DNA from 3 places in the Exiguobacterium sp. GL_137 genome. Region 2 is predicted to be linked to each of the others. Evidence: riboswitches for the same ligand, from Rfam matches in the RefSeq annotation. Region 2 holds a riboswitch; each other region holds the start of a gene.
What was found. Region 2 has a riboswitch for lysine ahead of AC3IRK_RS15360 (Na+/H+ antiporter NhaC family protein). Riboswitches for the same ligand answer to the same signal wherever they lie in the genome.
Positions count from the first base shown of each region.

Region 1: linked by a shared signal. The riboswitch ahead of AC3IRK_RS01220 (amino acid permease) and the one ahead of AC3IRK_RS15360 (Na+/H+ antiporter NhaC family protein) in region 2 are both predicted to bind lysine.
Region 3: linked by a shared signal. The riboswitch ahead of AC3IRK_RS02630 (aspartate kinase) and the one ahead of AC3IRK_RS15360 (Na+/H+ antiporter NhaC family protein) in region 2 are both predicted to bind lysine.

Region 1 covers NZ_CM174406.1:203,676-209,012, reverse strand. Annotated here, with positions in the region: gene msrA (peptide-methionine (S)-S-oxide reductase MsrA) at 1-239, opposite strand, end outside; gene AC3IRK_RS01225 (hypothetical protein) at 309-491, opposite strand; gene AC3IRK_RS01220 (amino acid permease) at 621-2,099, opposite strand; lysine riboswitch at 2,234-2,418, opposite strand; gene AC3IRK_RS01215 (MarR family winged helix-turn-helix transcriptional regulator) at 2,593-3,042, shown strand; gene AC3IRK_RS01210 (GGDEF domain-containing protein) at 3,232-4,389, shown strand; gene AC3IRK_RS01205 (TetR/AcrR family transcriptional regulator) at 4,334-4,963, opposite strand; gene AC3IRK_RS01200 (HlyD family secretion protein) at 5,160-5,337, shown strand, end outside.
Region 2 covers NZ_CM174406.1:2,950,986-2,956,322, forward strand. Annotated here, with positions in the region: gene AC3IRK_RS15340 (ABC transporter ATP-binding protein) at 1-517, opposite strand, end outside; gene AC3IRK_RS15345 (methyltransferase) at 557-1,189, opposite strand; gene AC3IRK_RS15350 (heme oxygenase) at 1,275-1,607, shown strand; gene AC3IRK_RS15355 (uracil-DNA glycosylase family protein) at 1,755-2,495, shown strand; lysine riboswitch at 2,564-2,739, shown strand; gene AC3IRK_RS15360 (Na+/H+ antiporter NhaC family protein) at 2,845-4,428, shown strand; gene htpG (molecular chaperone HtpG) at 4,510-5,337, opposite strand, start outside.
Region 3 covers NZ_CM174406.1:496,940-502,276, forward strand. Annotated here, with positions in the region: gene AC3IRK_RS02615 (GNAT family N-acetyltransferase) at 1-194, shown strand, start outside; gene AC3IRK_RS02620 (argininosuccinate synthase) at 315-1,520, shown strand; gene argH (argininosuccinate lyase) at 1,517-2,887, shown strand; lysine riboswitch at 2,958-3,135, shown strand; gene AC3IRK_RS02630 (aspartate kinase) at 3,249-4,448, shown strand; gene AC3IRK_RS02635 (aspartate-semialdehyde dehydrogenase) at 4,461-5,337, shown strand, end outside.

The DNA.
Region 1 (5,337 bases), 280 kb from region 2:
GTCGGATCGATTTGCCGCCAAAAAATTTCAAGTAACTCATCGTATGAAATGACAGACGGATCATACGTCACTTCCACCGCTTCTAAATGTCCTGTCGTTTCAGAACAGACCTCTTTATAAGTCGGGTTTTCTGTATGACCACCTGTATAACCGGAAATGACTTGTTCGACGCCATCATATTTATGAAATGGCTTGACCATGCACCAAAAACAGCCACCTGCGAATATTGCTTTTGCCATCTAGCTTCCCCTCCTCTGTATAGGTCTATTTTAACGCGTTCCGCGCCACTACCCTACTATCTTGCTCAGTCACTCTTCAGGATTCGCTTTTAGACGGCGCATGACAAAATAAATCGCCGCAAATACTAAAATCAATCCACCGAGTGAATACCATATGTTATTCATACGGTACAGCATCTGATAGATGGCTAACGTCACAAGCAAAATCGCAATCGGGATGAATGCCCGTTTAAAGTGATACCAATAGTTCACTGAGGTCGCCTCCATTTTTCTTTTATCTTATACGATTTTTTACTGTTTGATATGCTTTTCTAGATTATTTCTTTTTCAACATCCATCAAAAAAAAGCCGACTCCGTTTGAAACGGAATCGACTTTTACCTTACGAACGCGGATGTTTCGGGAATTCCATTTCTGAATAAGGAACGACCGATGTCCGGTTTTTAAATTTATGACCTAACCAGAAAGCAAGGAATAACGGAATACCGACATATGTCGCGGCGATTCCAACCCAATCAATTTGATCCGCGAGGAATGCGGCATAGTTTTGACCGACGATGACAAGGAAACAAAGTCCGAAGGCAAAGAGCGGTCCAAACGGGAAAGCAGGTGCAACGTACGGCAAGTCACTGAGTGAATGACCTTGCGCAAGGAATCCTTTACGGAAACGGTAATGGCTGATCGCGATACCGAGCCATGCGATGAAACCGGTCATCCCGGAAGCATTCAACAACCAGAGGTAGACCTGTCCGCCAAACATCGATGTCAGGAAGCAAAGTGCGCCGATTGCCCCAGTTGCGAGCAAGGCATTACGGGGAACACCGTTTTTCGAGACTTGTGCGAACATTTTCGGCGCGTCACCTTGGCGTGCCAATGTGTACAGCATCCGTGTCGATGCGTACATCCCGGAGTTCCCGGCTGATAAAACAGACGTCAGGATGACGGCGTTCATCAATGCTGCCGAGAACGCGAGACCGGCTTTTTCAAAAACAAGTGTGAACGGACTGACTGCTACATCGGTAATATCGTTTGAAACCAGGTTCGGACTTGTATACGGAATCAACATGCCGATGACAAAAATCGCAAATACATAAAAGAGAAGAATCCGCCAAAAGACTTGTTTAACAGCTTTCGGGACGTTTTTTTCCGGATCTTCGGATTCGCCTGCCGCGATTCCGACAAGTTCGGTTCCCTGGAAGCTGAAACCGGCGACCAAGATGATACCGATAACGGCTGGAATGCCTCCGACGAACGGTGCATCACCTAATGCAAAGTTTTTAAAGCCGACCGGCGCTTCTGATGTGAAGACACCAAAAATCATCGCGACTCCGACAATCAAGAAGATGATGACTGTGACGACCTTGATCATCGCGAACCAGTATTCGGCTTCACCGAATCCTTTAACGGAGAAGTAATTTAAACCAATCATCAGTAACAAGAAGATGGCACTGAAATAAAAACCTGGAACATCCGGGAACCAGTATGTCATGACGATTTGGGCCGCAACGAGTTCAACGGCAATCGTGACTGCCCAGTTGTACCAGTAGTTCCAACCGAGTGCAAAACCAAACGATGGATCAACGAACTTCGCACCGTAGGTCGAGAAGGAACCGGCGACCGGCATGTAAGCGGCCATCTCACCAAGGCTCGTCATTAAAAAGTACACCATCAATCCGACGACCGCATACGATAACAGGGCACCGCCCGGACCGGCAGCTGCAACGGACGCACCGGAGGCAATGAATAAACCGGTTCCGATGGCTCCGCCAATCGCAATCATCGACATGTGACGGGCTTGCAGACCGCGTTTTAATCCTTCTTCAGTTGAATCGAGTTTTCTTTGGGGTTGTAAAGTATTCATCTTATTCGCTTCTCTCTTTTTTAAATTTTTGAGAGGACACTTTTTGAATCGAAAAAAAACAAAAAGCGCCCTCACCTTCCAGAAGGAAGATGAGAACGCAACATAGTAAAAAGGATGCGCCCCATTCTACCGTCGTGAAAGATAGCTCCCCACAAGTCAGATCTGACCTGTGACAGTATTAGACCTGTTCGATCTAATCCCAATCGATCATCTTCAAAGCGATGATTGATTTCGGCAATTCTTCCTTTTCAGTCACCTCATCTGCCGCTTGACGACATCCGTGACTGTACTTATAAGAACTGCAACCTCCATCCCACTGGTTGAGTGAGAACTAATTAAGTTAGTTATAATTTCGTTATTACTTCGTCATGTTACACAAAACGTCTTCAAATTGTCAATTCTTTTTTTGAAATTTCCGCTATCCGTGGTAAGATTCCGTAATTTTTAGTACACTAAATTATAGAAGTTAACCGAGAGAAAGGATGTTGCTTGAATGCCACAAGAACGTGATCAACTGACCTATCGATTAGAGGAACAAATGCGGGTCATTCTCCGGACATTACGCCGCGAACTCAACCGACTGTTTGAAGGAACCGCGACGCGGAGTGAATTTTTCATTTTGCGCAGCCTGTCCGAAAATGGTCCCCAACGTCCGACTCTACTCGCAGAACAGTTTGAGCTTGCGACAAGTCAGGTAACGGCTTTGACTGATCGTCTGTATAAAGCCGGATTCGTTACGCGGACGCGTTCGACGGACGACAGAAGATCGATTGTTTTAGCATTGACGGCCGAAGGTGAAGCCGCTTTCCACGAACTTGAAATCGTCCGCCGGAAATATCTCCAAGACCGTTTTGGTACACTCACCGAAGAAGAGCTTCATGCGATGGTCCAGGTCTTCGATAAGATCCTTTTAACGATGGATGAAGAGGCTGTTTCTTCCTAAAAATTGTTTTAAAAAAATATTTATTTTTTTCGCTGACAAAGTTCACTTGACTGTGTACTTTGTCTTTTTTGTCGACTTGCCATGTTTCCCTAAACATTTTTCCATTTCTTGCCGTTATTAAAATGGGTATACTAGAACTATCTTATTGGAAATGCGTTTACGAGGAGCTGGGAGGATTTGTTGTCCATCATGAATAATTTCATCATCAATTTTTGTCTACTGTTTACAACGATCACTCTTTTGTTTCTACCTTTTCGAAATCACCCGCGGATTACACCGAACACGAATCTGAACATCCGACTCGTGTTAGGCTTCATCGCCGGATTGATTTCTGTACTCTTGATGTTCAACAGCATCCAAATCGATGTCGCCCGGATTGATTTACGAATTGTCCCCATCGTCATTGCCATGATGTTCGGCGGCTTACCTAGTGCACTCGTCACCGGCACCATGATTATCGCAACACGTTTTGCCCTGACGCCTGTCGCACAAATCGATGCTGCCATCCTGTCAACAATCGTCATCGCACTGTTCATCCTGACGATTGCCATCGTCCGGCGCTACATCCGGATGACCTTCTGGAACTTCGAACTGATGATCGGGATCGGTATTCTCTATTCGTTGCCGGCTATCTATCTATTGACGAGCAGTTGGACGACCTTCATCGAAATATCACTGGCTTACATATTTTTTAACCTGATTGCCGGTTTTGTGACCTATCACCTGTTGACAGAGTTGCGACGCCACTTTGAAAACATCCAGTATCAACAAAAGCTCGCCATGACGGATGCCTTGACGGGCCTCGCTAACCGGCGCCGGCTGGATGATTCCTTGTCCCTTGTCGGTTCAGCAGAAGACGGGTATTCGCTTGTCTTGATTGATATTGATTTCTTTAAGCACGTCAACGATACGTACGGTCATGATGCCGGAGACGATGTTTTACGGCAACTCGGTACGACATTAGCATCACTGGCACGGCCGGATGATTTAGTCGGGCGTTACGGGGGCGAAGAATTTTTAATCATTCTCCCGAATACATCACTCGTCGATGCGAAAAACATTGCTGAGCTTGCCCGGACGACGGTCGCACGAAATCTGTTCCCGACGACGGCGGTCCCTGACTTACAGATTACGATTTCGCTGGGTATTGCACATTCCAGCAGGCGGATAAGGCATTGTATCATTCGAAAGACAGCGGACGGAATCGGAGTACGAATTACACCAAAAAACTGGAACTCGAACAAGCCTGATCACTGCCCTTTCCCGTCACTCGGTGAAAGGGCAGTCTTTTTTAGGTATTCTTTTCTACTGTTCCAGCCGATTGTTCCGGAAAACCGATACTTTTGACTGTTCCGAAAACAATCATCCGGCTGAGCTGGTCCGCCATATAGGCCGCTGAATAAGGACGACCGTTTCGTAACCAGGAAATCAATAGTCCGAGCTGTCCACCGATCACGTAGTTCAATAATAAATCACGATCAACCAATTGGGTTTCATTGACGGCATGTGCTTCAAACACACGTTGATAGTTTTCTTTTAACGTATCCAAAAAGCGCGAAATGAACGTTTTTACCGGACCATTCAACAACATCGTCCGGTAAAATTGTTCATGTTGCTCAATATGGATGAAAAGCCGTTCGAAATAGCGGCTGACCCGTTCGAGCGATGGATAGTCCGGTGATGTGATTCCTTGAATCCGGATCGCTTCCACAAGAAGCCGCATATGATCGTCTACAATCTGATTCATCAAATCATATTTATCTGTAAAGTGTGCATAGAACGTCGATCGATTGACAGCCGCCCCATCCGTCAACATCTTGACTGTGATCGTTGAAAAAGGATGATGGTCAAGCAAACGAAACAATTCTTTTGTAATACGGTCACGTGACCGCTTTGGTCGTGGATCTTGCCCTGGATTCATCTACTGGAACCACCTTTTTTTTGATATTGTATCCGTTCTCATCGACTTTTCCAACACTTTGTCGGAAATTGTCGGTTGTATGTTGATTCCTTCTCCATATAATTAACTATATTAACTACTCCTCCCCCAGAGGAGTAGTTTTTATGTTACGACTGGGGAACTCAGAGTACACGAAAGAAAGGATGCATTTCATATCATGAACATGAAAAAAGTATTATTGATTAACATTTTGACACTGGTTGTTTTAATCGGTGGAGGCGCGATCGGCTATTACTACTACGATCAGGCGACAAGTTATGTGAAAACAGACAATGCCAAGATCGACGGAAAAATGATTACAATCGCAAGTCCCGGTGCCGGTAAACTGACGGACT
Region 2 (5,337 bases):
GTTCGTTGTCAATCAAGCTTAAAAAACGTTCCTGCATCAAGGGATCAAGTCCACTGGTCGGTTCGTCAAGCAGATAGACCGGGGCATCCTTCATGAAGCAGCCGACTAATGCCAACTTTTGTTTCATCCCTTTCGACATCTTCCGGATTTTCGTTTTCGTTTCGAAGGGAAACTGTTCCAGCAACGCCGATTGACGTTCCGGTTTGCTTTGATGGAGTTGCTGCATCAAATGCAGGACCTGTTCACCCGTAAAATCACCCGGTAAATTAATCTCACCCGGTAAATAACCGACAATTCGTTTTACCTCCTGTGATTGGTTCCAACAGTCATATCCACCGATGGTCGCATGACCGGAGTCTGCTTGAATCAGGCCCATCAATTGCCGGATTGACGTTGATTTCCCGGCTCCGTTCGGTCCGATAAAGCCGAACACCATACCCGGTTCGACCGTAAAACTGACATCAAATAAACCTCGTTTCGGCGCAAATTCTTTCGTCACGTGTTGCAAATGAATCATCCGAATCGCCTCACTTTTCTGGTGATTGCCGTTAGTACCTTATACCCGTTTTGGTACTTCTTGGGACAAATCCACCCGATAAATCACGAATCGTTCGTCGTGATTTTTTTGGAAAAGTTCTTTCAGACGGACTTCTTCCACCTGTTCGAAAATCGTCTGATGCTCTAAATAATACCGGTATTCGTCTGCCGGGTAATACAAAATCAAATCGAGCGGACGCGGACGCCGTTCAACGGATGCTAAGATTTGATCGACAACCTTCATGAAAATTTGGACGGAAAACGGATTAAAAAAGTAACATTTCGTGACATCATCCGGAATCGGATAAGCTTCCGCATACGTATGTTCAAAACGGATGCTGCCTTGACGTCGCTTCATCTTTTTCATGTAAGTTGCTTGATTCATAAGGGCATCTTCATAAAATTGTCCATTCATCTCAACACCGATGACGGAACAATCAAACCGATCATGCAGATAAAAGTTCAACCGTCCTTTTCCGCAGCCGAAATCAATGACCGTATCCGTATAATCGAAGGGATAGACGGCACATAATTCCTCCAGCGCTGCATAAGGCGTCGGTTCGTACCGGTTATAATGGCTGAATGCATTATAAAGATGCTGAATATCAATCGTCTCGATGCGTAGCCGTTCTTCGTACTCTTTTTCATTCATATTTGATTCCTTCTTTCAAGCATTGTTGGTTTCATCGTACTATACTATGGATGTAAGCATTTCATTCTATAAGGGGGACTATCCAATGATCGTTGTTACGAATCGGATTAAAGTCAAAAAAGGAATGGCAGCAGCACTCGCACCACGCTTTACCCGTCCGAGTGGTCTTGACTCGATGAAGGGATTTGTTCGTGTCGAAGTTTTACTGACACAAGGTCTCGAAGAACACGATGAAATGAACGTCAACATGTACTGGGAAGACATGAAGGATTTTGAAGTATGGCGGAACAGTGATGATTTTAAAGAGTCACATAAGCGTCCGGCACCGTCAGACGGCAAACAAGAAGAATCTCCAATGCTTGGAAGTGAAATCATCACGTATGAAGTGGCTTCTGTCAAAGAACGAACTTCTTTATAATTCATGTCAGAACCGCCTTGCCTCCAATTTGGTCGCAAGGTTTTTTTATTCTTAAGAGACCCCTCACTATATTGATATGGGTTTAAATTGTATGTAATACCATTATTTGTTATCATAGGTCCAATACAGAAAGAGAGAGGACTTATCATGCTGAATTCATTATCGATTTTTGAACAGGCCATCCGCGCCTTACCGATTGATCGGTCCTTGACGCGCCAGGACTTGTTCACAGACGGTTTCCTATTACAACAGGAACAGGAATTATCCGTTTACTACTCACCAATCGGAGAATATATCAATCGCTCTGCCAAAATAGTCTTCATTGGCATCACACCAGGATTTGAACAAATGCGCATTGCTTATGAAGAAGCGGCTGATGCCTTCCACCATGGTGCAACAATCGAAGAAGCATCGAAAATCGTCAAATACAGTGCCAGTTTCGCCGGTCCCATGCGGCGTAATTTGACAATAATGTTAGATGAACTCGAATTAAATCGTCTGCTGAATATTCCTTCAACAGCCACCTTATTTCATGCAAATCAGAATCTGTTGCACACGACTTCGATTCTGAGACATCCTGTTTTTTACCGGGACAAAAATTATACGGGACATCAACCAAAGATTGACCGAACACCGTTGCTGCAACATTACGCGTATGAGCACTTCGCAGCGGAATTGAATCAGTTACCCCACCCTGTCATTTTGGTCCCGTTCGGACGTGTCGTCGAGTCAACTGTCCGGACATTGCTTCATCAGGGACGAATTAAAAAACATACTGTATTATTTGGTTTCCCGCATCCTTCTGGTGCAAATGGACACCGGAAGCGACAGTTTGAAGAAAATAAAGACTATTTGATGAAGCAGTTAACTTCCTACTTCGATACTTAACAAACAGCCTTAATTTTTTAAAAGAAATAGGATAAGATTTTCCTATAAAAAGAATATGACTATTCTATCGATGAGGTAGAGGCGCGGTGTTGATGAGTATTTGGTCTGAGGATGACAACGAAGACGATCAAAGAAAGGTGATGCCGCCGAAGTATCGTCACGTGTCAGACGTGACCATGCTGGTCGAATCGGGAAAGACCCGTTCGATTGCCATACGCATGTTGTATGGAGCGCTCCAATTCGGCTAAGAAAGACGCATCCAGCAAGGGTGTCGGCTTTGTTGCCGGTGCCCTTGCTTTTTTCTGTGCAACGGGTCTCATCTTCTAAAAAAGGAGGAGGAACCACAACAATGGTCAACTATTCAGATTCTATCGTTGCGCTTGTCCCGGCAATCGTTGCCATCGTTTTAGCAATTGTCACACGAAAAGTCGTCATTTCACTTGGTGTCGGCATTTTGATTGGTGCCTTACTGCTTCACAGCTTCAATCCGGTGGATACCGTTGTTTATCTCGGAAAAAACATCTTCAGTCTGTTTTGGGCAGACGGTGCGTTAAATGAATGGAATGTCTTATTACTCGTTTTCTTACTGTTACTCGGTGTCTTGTCTACACTGATACAAACATCCGGCGGTGCCCGTGCTTTCGGCGAATGGGCGACGACACATGTCAAGACGGCACGTGGTGCAAGGCTTGCCGCTTTCGGATTAGGTATTTTGATTTTCATCGATGATTACTTTAACAGTCTGGCCGTCGGAAATGTCAGTCGTCCGTTAACGGATCGTCGCGGTGTCTCGCGCGCCAAACTGGCGTATATCATCGATTCCACCGCTGCACCGGTCTGTGTCATCAGTCCATTATCGAGTTGGGGTGCATTCATCATCTCGATTATCGCAGGAATCTTGACGACCCATTCAATCACTGATTACTCGGCGTTCAGTGCGTTCCTGATGATTGTGCCGTTAAACTTCTACGCCATCTTCGCTTTGTTACTGACACTCTACATCGCCTATACGGGAATTGCCGTTGGACCGATGCGGACGCACGAGTTGCGGGCCTTACAAGGTGAATTGTTTGACGCCAACAAAGGGACACCAATGGGGATGGCAGAAGAAGTCAAGGAACACGATGGCGGTAAAGTCCGTGACTTGGTTGTTCCAATCGTCGTGTTAGTCATTGCGACCATCACAGCCCTTCTTTGGACAGGTGCCCAGGCACTTGCGGCTGACGATCGGCCTTTTTCGTTAATCGGCGCCTTTGAAGCAACAGACGTGACGCGCTCACTTGTTTCTGGTGTCATCATCAGTTTAGTCGTTGCGTTCCTGATGATGATCGGTCGGAAAATTCCGGCACGTGATTACCGCATCAGTATCTGGGCGGGCATGAAATCGATGTGGCCCGCTGTCGTTATTCTGTTGTTTGCCTGGACGATCATCGCGGTCATCGGTGACATGAAGACCGGGGATTATCTCGCAAGTTTCATCAGCAAATCGATTCCCGCTTCTTATCTGCCGTTCCTTCTATTCTTGATTGCCAGTATCATGGCATTCTCGACCGGAACGAGTTGGGGGACGTTCGGAATCATGTTACCGATCGGAGCCGATTTGATCATGGCGGTTGATCCAAGTCTGTTGTTACCAACACTTGCCGCTGTTCTTGCCGGATCTGTCTTCGGGGACCATTGTTCACCGATTTCCGATACGACGATTCTCAGTTCGACCGGTGCCGGTTCGCATCATATTGATCACGTCACGACCCAGTTGCCATATGCCTTGATTGGTGCAGTGACGTCGGCTGTCGGATATCTCGTACTCGGTGTCACCGGTTCGTCCCTATTCGGCTTCATCGGTGCCCTGATCGCCTTCGTGATTTTCCTCGTCATGCTGAACGTCCTGTCACGACGCGGCGAAGTCCCGTCGCAGCTACGTTCGGAGTAAGATGCAGTAAACACACCATCCAAAAAGCCGGACCTGATGAATTCATCGGGTCCGGCTTTCTTTATACGATTTTTTTTAATTTCAGACCATTAATGCGCAGACTTCGTTCGCAAACGCGACCGGATCTTCGATTGGTAGTCCCTCCATCAATAATGCTTGTTGATACATCAACTTCGTGTACCGCTCAAATTTCGGACGGTCTTCAACGTACGCTGATTCAATCGCCCGGAACACATCATGTGATGTATTTAATTCCAGGATTTTGACGGCGGCGACGTCCTGGTTGTTCGGCATCGCTTTGAGGATTTTCTCCATCTCGATCGATACTGCACCATCCGTTGCAAAGCAGACCGGATGTGATTTTAAGCGGGTCGAGGCTTTGACTTCTTTGACTTGTCCTGCCAGTACCTCCTGCATCGCTTTAAACATCTCGGCTTGTGTCTCGGTCGTTTCCGCCTGTTCCGTCTGTTCAATTCCGAGGTCGCTGCTCGTGACAGACTTAAACTCTTTTCCTTCATAGTTAAGAAGCATTTGAATGGCAAACTCATCGATTTCTTCCGTAAAGTACAGAATATCGAAGCCTTTATCTTTCACGAGCTCTGATTGCGGCAACTTATCCAACCGGTCCGTGCTTTCGCCTGACGCGTAATAGATATACTTTTGATCTTCCGGCATCGCGGCGACATACTCTGCAAGCGTCACTAATTTTTTCTCTTTAGCCGAATGGAACAGAACAAGGTCTTTCACCGTGTCCTTTTGCATCCCGTAATCGTTATAAATACCGAACTTTAATTGACGGCCGAATGCTTGGTAAAACGTCTCATATTTTTCGCGGTCGTCACGCAACAAGGCTTCGAGCTGCGTCTTGATCTTGCTTTGAATATTCTTCGCAATCAACTTCAACTGACG
Region 3 (5,337 bases), 570 kb from region 2:
CAAGAGGAAAAGGATACGGTGGCGAACTGATGCAGGCGATGGAACGGATTGCCCGCCGTGAAGGGCGGACGATTTTGACACTCGGTGCCCAGGTCCAGGCAATCCCGTTTTATCAAGGGCTTGGTTATGCAATTGTTTCCGATGAATTTGACGATGCCGGCATCCCGCACCGGACGATGGAGAAAAAAATTTAACGCTGATTTTTTAAGAAATCCTGAAAAAAGGGTTTCTTTTTTTGAAAGTCTATGTATATATATAATTCATAGTGAATTTTTATACAGAAAGATACAGTCGAATTCAAGGAGGAAATAAGAATGACAAAACAAAAATTGATTTTAGCGTATTCGGGTGGACTCGATACTTCAGTCGCCATCAAATGGTTGAGCAAGGATTATGACGTCGTCGCATTATGCATGGACGTCGGCGAAGGAAAAGATTTGTCAGTCATCAAAGAAAAAGCGTTACTTGTCGGAGCAATCGAATCCATCGTTCTTGATGTCAAAGACGAATTCGCAAATGACTTTGTTTTGCCGGCCCTTCAGTACGGTGCGCATTATGAAGGAGCCTATCCTCTGATTTCCGCCTTATCTCGTCCATTGATTGCTGAAAAACTGGTCGAAGTGGCTCATGCCCACGGTGCCACAGCAGTCGCCCACGGCTGTACCGGAAAAGGAAACGACCAAGTCCGGTTCGAAGTTTCGGTTGCAGCACTCGATCCGTCACTCGAAGTCATCGCGCCGGTTCGTGAATGGAAATGGTCACGTGAAGAAGAGATCGCTTATGCGAAAGAAAATGATGTGCCGATTCCAATCAATCTCGACAGTCCATATTCAATCGACATGAACTTATGGGGACGCAGTAATGAATGTGGCGTTCTTGAAAATCCATGGACAGAGCCACCGCAAGATGCCTATGCCCTGACAGTTGCACCGGAAGACGCGCCGGATCAAGCGGAAGAAGTCATCATCGGTTTTGAAGCAGGTGTCCCGGTTTCAATCAATGGTACAGAGTATCCGCTGGCAAAACTGATTACCGAACTGAATATTATCGCCGGTGCACATGGCGTCGGACGGATTGATCATGTCGAAAACCGTTTGGTCGGAATCAAGTCACGTGAAGTCTATGAGTGCCCGGGTGCAACGGTCTTACTGAAAGCACATGCAGCCCTTGAGACCATCACATTGACGAAAGATGTCGCACACTTTAAACCGATTCTCAGCAAACAATATGCAGAAACGATTTACAACGGATTGTTCCATGCTCCGCTGACGAAAGGGCTCAAGGCCTTCTTGACGGCAACGCAACAGGACGTGACCGGCGAAGTCCGTGTCAAACTCTATAAAGGGAATGCAACCGTTACAGGACGTCAGTCAGCCGTTTCATTGTACGACGAGAAACTCGCGACCTACACAAAAGAAGATGCCTTTGATCACGAAGCAGCGAAAGGATTCATTAAATTGCATGGTCTTGCGATTGCGACACATGCCAGTGTCCATCGTCAGGAAGGCGTGAAAAAATGACGAAACTATGGGGCGGACGTTTTACGGAAAGTGCTTCCGCTCAAGCGGAAGCCTTCGGCGCATCGATTTCATTTGATCAGAAATTAGCCGCCGTTGATTTGCAAGGGAGTCTTGCGCATGCACAGATGTTGTATGAACAAGGGATTCTTGAGAAAACCGAGTGGCAACAAATTGAAGCCGGGCTGAAACAGTTACAAACGACACTCGATCAGCACGTCTACACGACGGTTGACGAAGATATCCACATGAATCTTGAACGGTTGCTGACGGAACAGATTGGTCCCGTTGCCGGGAAGCTGCACACGGCGCGCAGTCGAAACGATCAGGTCGCGACTGATTTGCATCTCTGGATGGAACAACATGTTCTCGAACTCCTGACCAGCATCCGTAATCTGCAATCCGTCATTACGGAACAAGCGGAGCAACATGTCGAGACGGTCATGCCGGGTTACACCCATCTGCAGCGGGCACAGCCGATTTCACTGGCACATCACTTGCTCGCTTACTTTTGGATGTTTGAACGGGATGCCGATCGGTTGACGGATAACTTAAAGCGGATCCGGATGTCGCCGCTCGGTGCAGGGGCACTGGCGGGAACGACTTTCCCGATTGACCGGTTCAAGTCAGCCGAGCTGCTTGGTTTTGAACAGGTCTATCCGAATAGCCTGGATGCGGTCTCGGACCGGGACTTCGTCATCGAGTATCTCGGTATCGCCTCAACAGTGATGATGCACTTGTCACGCTTTTGCGAAGAAATCATCATCTGGGCTTCACAGGAGTTTTCATTCATCGAATTATCCGACGCGTTTTCAACGGGATCGAGTATGATGCCACAGAAAAAAAATCCGGATTTCGCAGAACTGATTCGCGGTAAAACAGGACGTGTCTATGGTAACCTGATGGGCTTCCTGACGACGATGAAGGCTCTTCCGCTCGCTTACAATAAAGATATGCAAGAAGATAAAGAGGGTGTCTTTGATACCGCTGATACGGTGTTACAATCCGTTCAAATTTTTACAGGCATGATCGAATCCGCTACGTTTAAGACAGAAGCGCTCAAGAAGGCGACGATGCAAGACTTCTCGAATGCAACGGAACTGGCAGATTATCTGGTCACAAAAGGGATTCCGTTCCGGGAAGCGCATGAAATCGTCGGGAAAGCCGTCCTACATTGTGTGCAGAGCGGATGTTTCTTAAAAGATTTGACGCTGTCGACGTATCAGACGTTCCATCCGGTCATTGCGGAAGATGTATATCCGTTGCTCGATCCGGTTCAAGCCGTCGCACGACGGGGAAGTTACGGCGGGACCGGTTTTACAGCCGTCCGGGAACAACTCACATTAGCGAAGAAGTACCTTGAAAAATGATAAAATTCAAAAAAAGTTTGGCAAATCACTGGATTTAACAAAAAATGTTTGCTATAACTGTAACTAACAACCGACAGATAGAGGCGCGGATGACATCAGTAGCAACACTTACAAAGGCAAGCATGCCAAGTGATGTGAAAGGGGAAATCCGCCGAAGTGAACAGGAAAATGCTTTTTCCTGATTGCTGGTACAACGGTTAAGATCCGTTGTACTGCCGAAACCCACGTTTCGGAGCGCTATCTTACGTAAAAGAACGAATGACACTGTCATCGTTTGTCCGATCGTGATAACGACGGGCCGTAGGAACGCTCCTACCGGCCCGTCGTTTTTTTCTGTTTCGGGACAAAAGGAGATAGGATTGTGACAACTGTACTTAAATTTGGTGGTAGTTCGGTTGCGACTGTCGAACAGATTCAGTCAATTGCGAATTATTTGAAGAATCGGACGGATCAAGGGGAGAAATTAGTCGTCGTCGTATCAGCGATGGGGAAAATGACGGATTCATTGATTGCCCAAGCACAAGCGATTACCGACCGGCCGGAACGGCGCGAACTGGATCGTCTGCTTGCAATCGGAGAAGAACAGACGATTTCGTTACTCAGCATCGCGCTGAATTCACTCGGGACAAAAGCCTTGTCGCAAACGGGAGCCCAAGCCGGCATCAGTACGATGGGGCTGCATACGAAAAGTAAAATCAAACAAATCGACGGTGAACTGCTCCGGAAAAAACTTGAAACCTACGATGTGATCATCGTCGCCGGTTTCCAAGGGGTCAATGAACTGGGGGATGTCACGACACTCGGACGCGGCGGATCAGATACGACAGCCGTTGCCTTAGCAGCCGTCCTTGATAAACGTTGTGAGATCTATACGGATGTTGACGGTGTCTATACGGCAGATCCACGGATTCATGCTGCAGCGCAGCCGATTCCGCACATTTCATACGATGAGATGATGGAAATGAGTGCTCTTGGCTCAAAAGTCATGGAGATGCGCAGTGTCGAACTCGGTAAAAAATACGGCGTCCACATCTTCGTCGGAAAAACACTAGAATCGAAAAGAGGGACTTGGATTATGGAGGCAACGGAAACGATGGAACAGAAAGCAGTAACGAGTGTCAGTGTGACGAAAAACGTCCTGACGGTATCAATCAAACACGTTCCACAGACGAATTCAGCGGTCGCGGATATCTTTGAACTGTTGTCAGGTCGCCACGTCAACATTGATATGATCAGTCAGACGACGTTTGACAGTGACATCTTCCTTTCCTTCTCTTGTCCGTTAGACGAAGAAGAGTTTTTGGAAGAGGCCTTGCAGGATATCATCAATCGTTTCCCGACCGTCAAAGTCGATCGTCATAACCAACATGCCAAATTATCGGTCGTCGGAATCGGCATGCGGGACGCAACCGGCGTCGCTTCGAAATTATTTGCGATTTTCCGGGCCGAAAACATCACGTTTTATCAGGTTACAACATCAGAGATCAGCATCTCATATACGATTGCCCAAGCTGACATCGAACGGACCGTCGCAGCAATTGCTCAAGCATTCGACCTGTAAGGAGGAAATCATATGTATCATGTCGCAGTCATTGGCGCAACCGGCGCCGTTGGTCAAAAAATGTTACAAGTCCTGGCGGAACTCGACTTTCCGGTTCGTCAGATTTCAGCGTACGCTTCAGCCCGTTCTGCCGGGAAAACCGTCCAGTTCAAAGGACAGGACGTCACGATTCAAGCATTATCGGAGCAGATTACGGAAGACGGCATCGATGTGGCGCTGTTTGCAGCAGGCGGCACCATCAGTGAGCAGTATGCACCGTTACTGGCTGCAGCAGGCACACTGGTCGTCGACAATTCAAGCGCCTTCCGGATGCAGGCCGATATCCCGCTTGTCGTACCGGAAGTGAATCCGCAAGCAATCGGACCAAATGACCGTTTGATTGCCAACCCGAACTGTTCGACGATTCAATCGGTCGTCGCCCTGGCGCCGCTTCAACAATTTGGTTTGAAACGTGTTAACTATACGACGTATCAAGCCGTGTCCGGTTCCGGTCAAAAAGGAATCGAGGATTTAGCCCGCGGCAGCCGCGGCGAAGAACCGGTCAATTATCCGCATCCGATTCACGATAACATTCTGCCGCATATCGATGTGTTCTTACCAGACGGTTACACGAAAGAAGAACAGAAAATGATTGACGAAACACGAAAAATCTTCCAGCTACCGGAGTTACCGGTCAGTGCGACATGTGTCCGGGTTCCGGTCACGAATTCGCATTCTGTCGCCATCAACGTGACATTCGAGCAGGAGACAAGCGTTGCCGCCATCCGTGCCTCATTAGCGGAAGCACCAGGCGTCATTCTCGTCGATGATGTCAGTCAAAACCAATATCCGATGCCGCTTGATGCAAGCGGAACAGATGACGTCTATGTCGGACGGATTCGTCAGGATA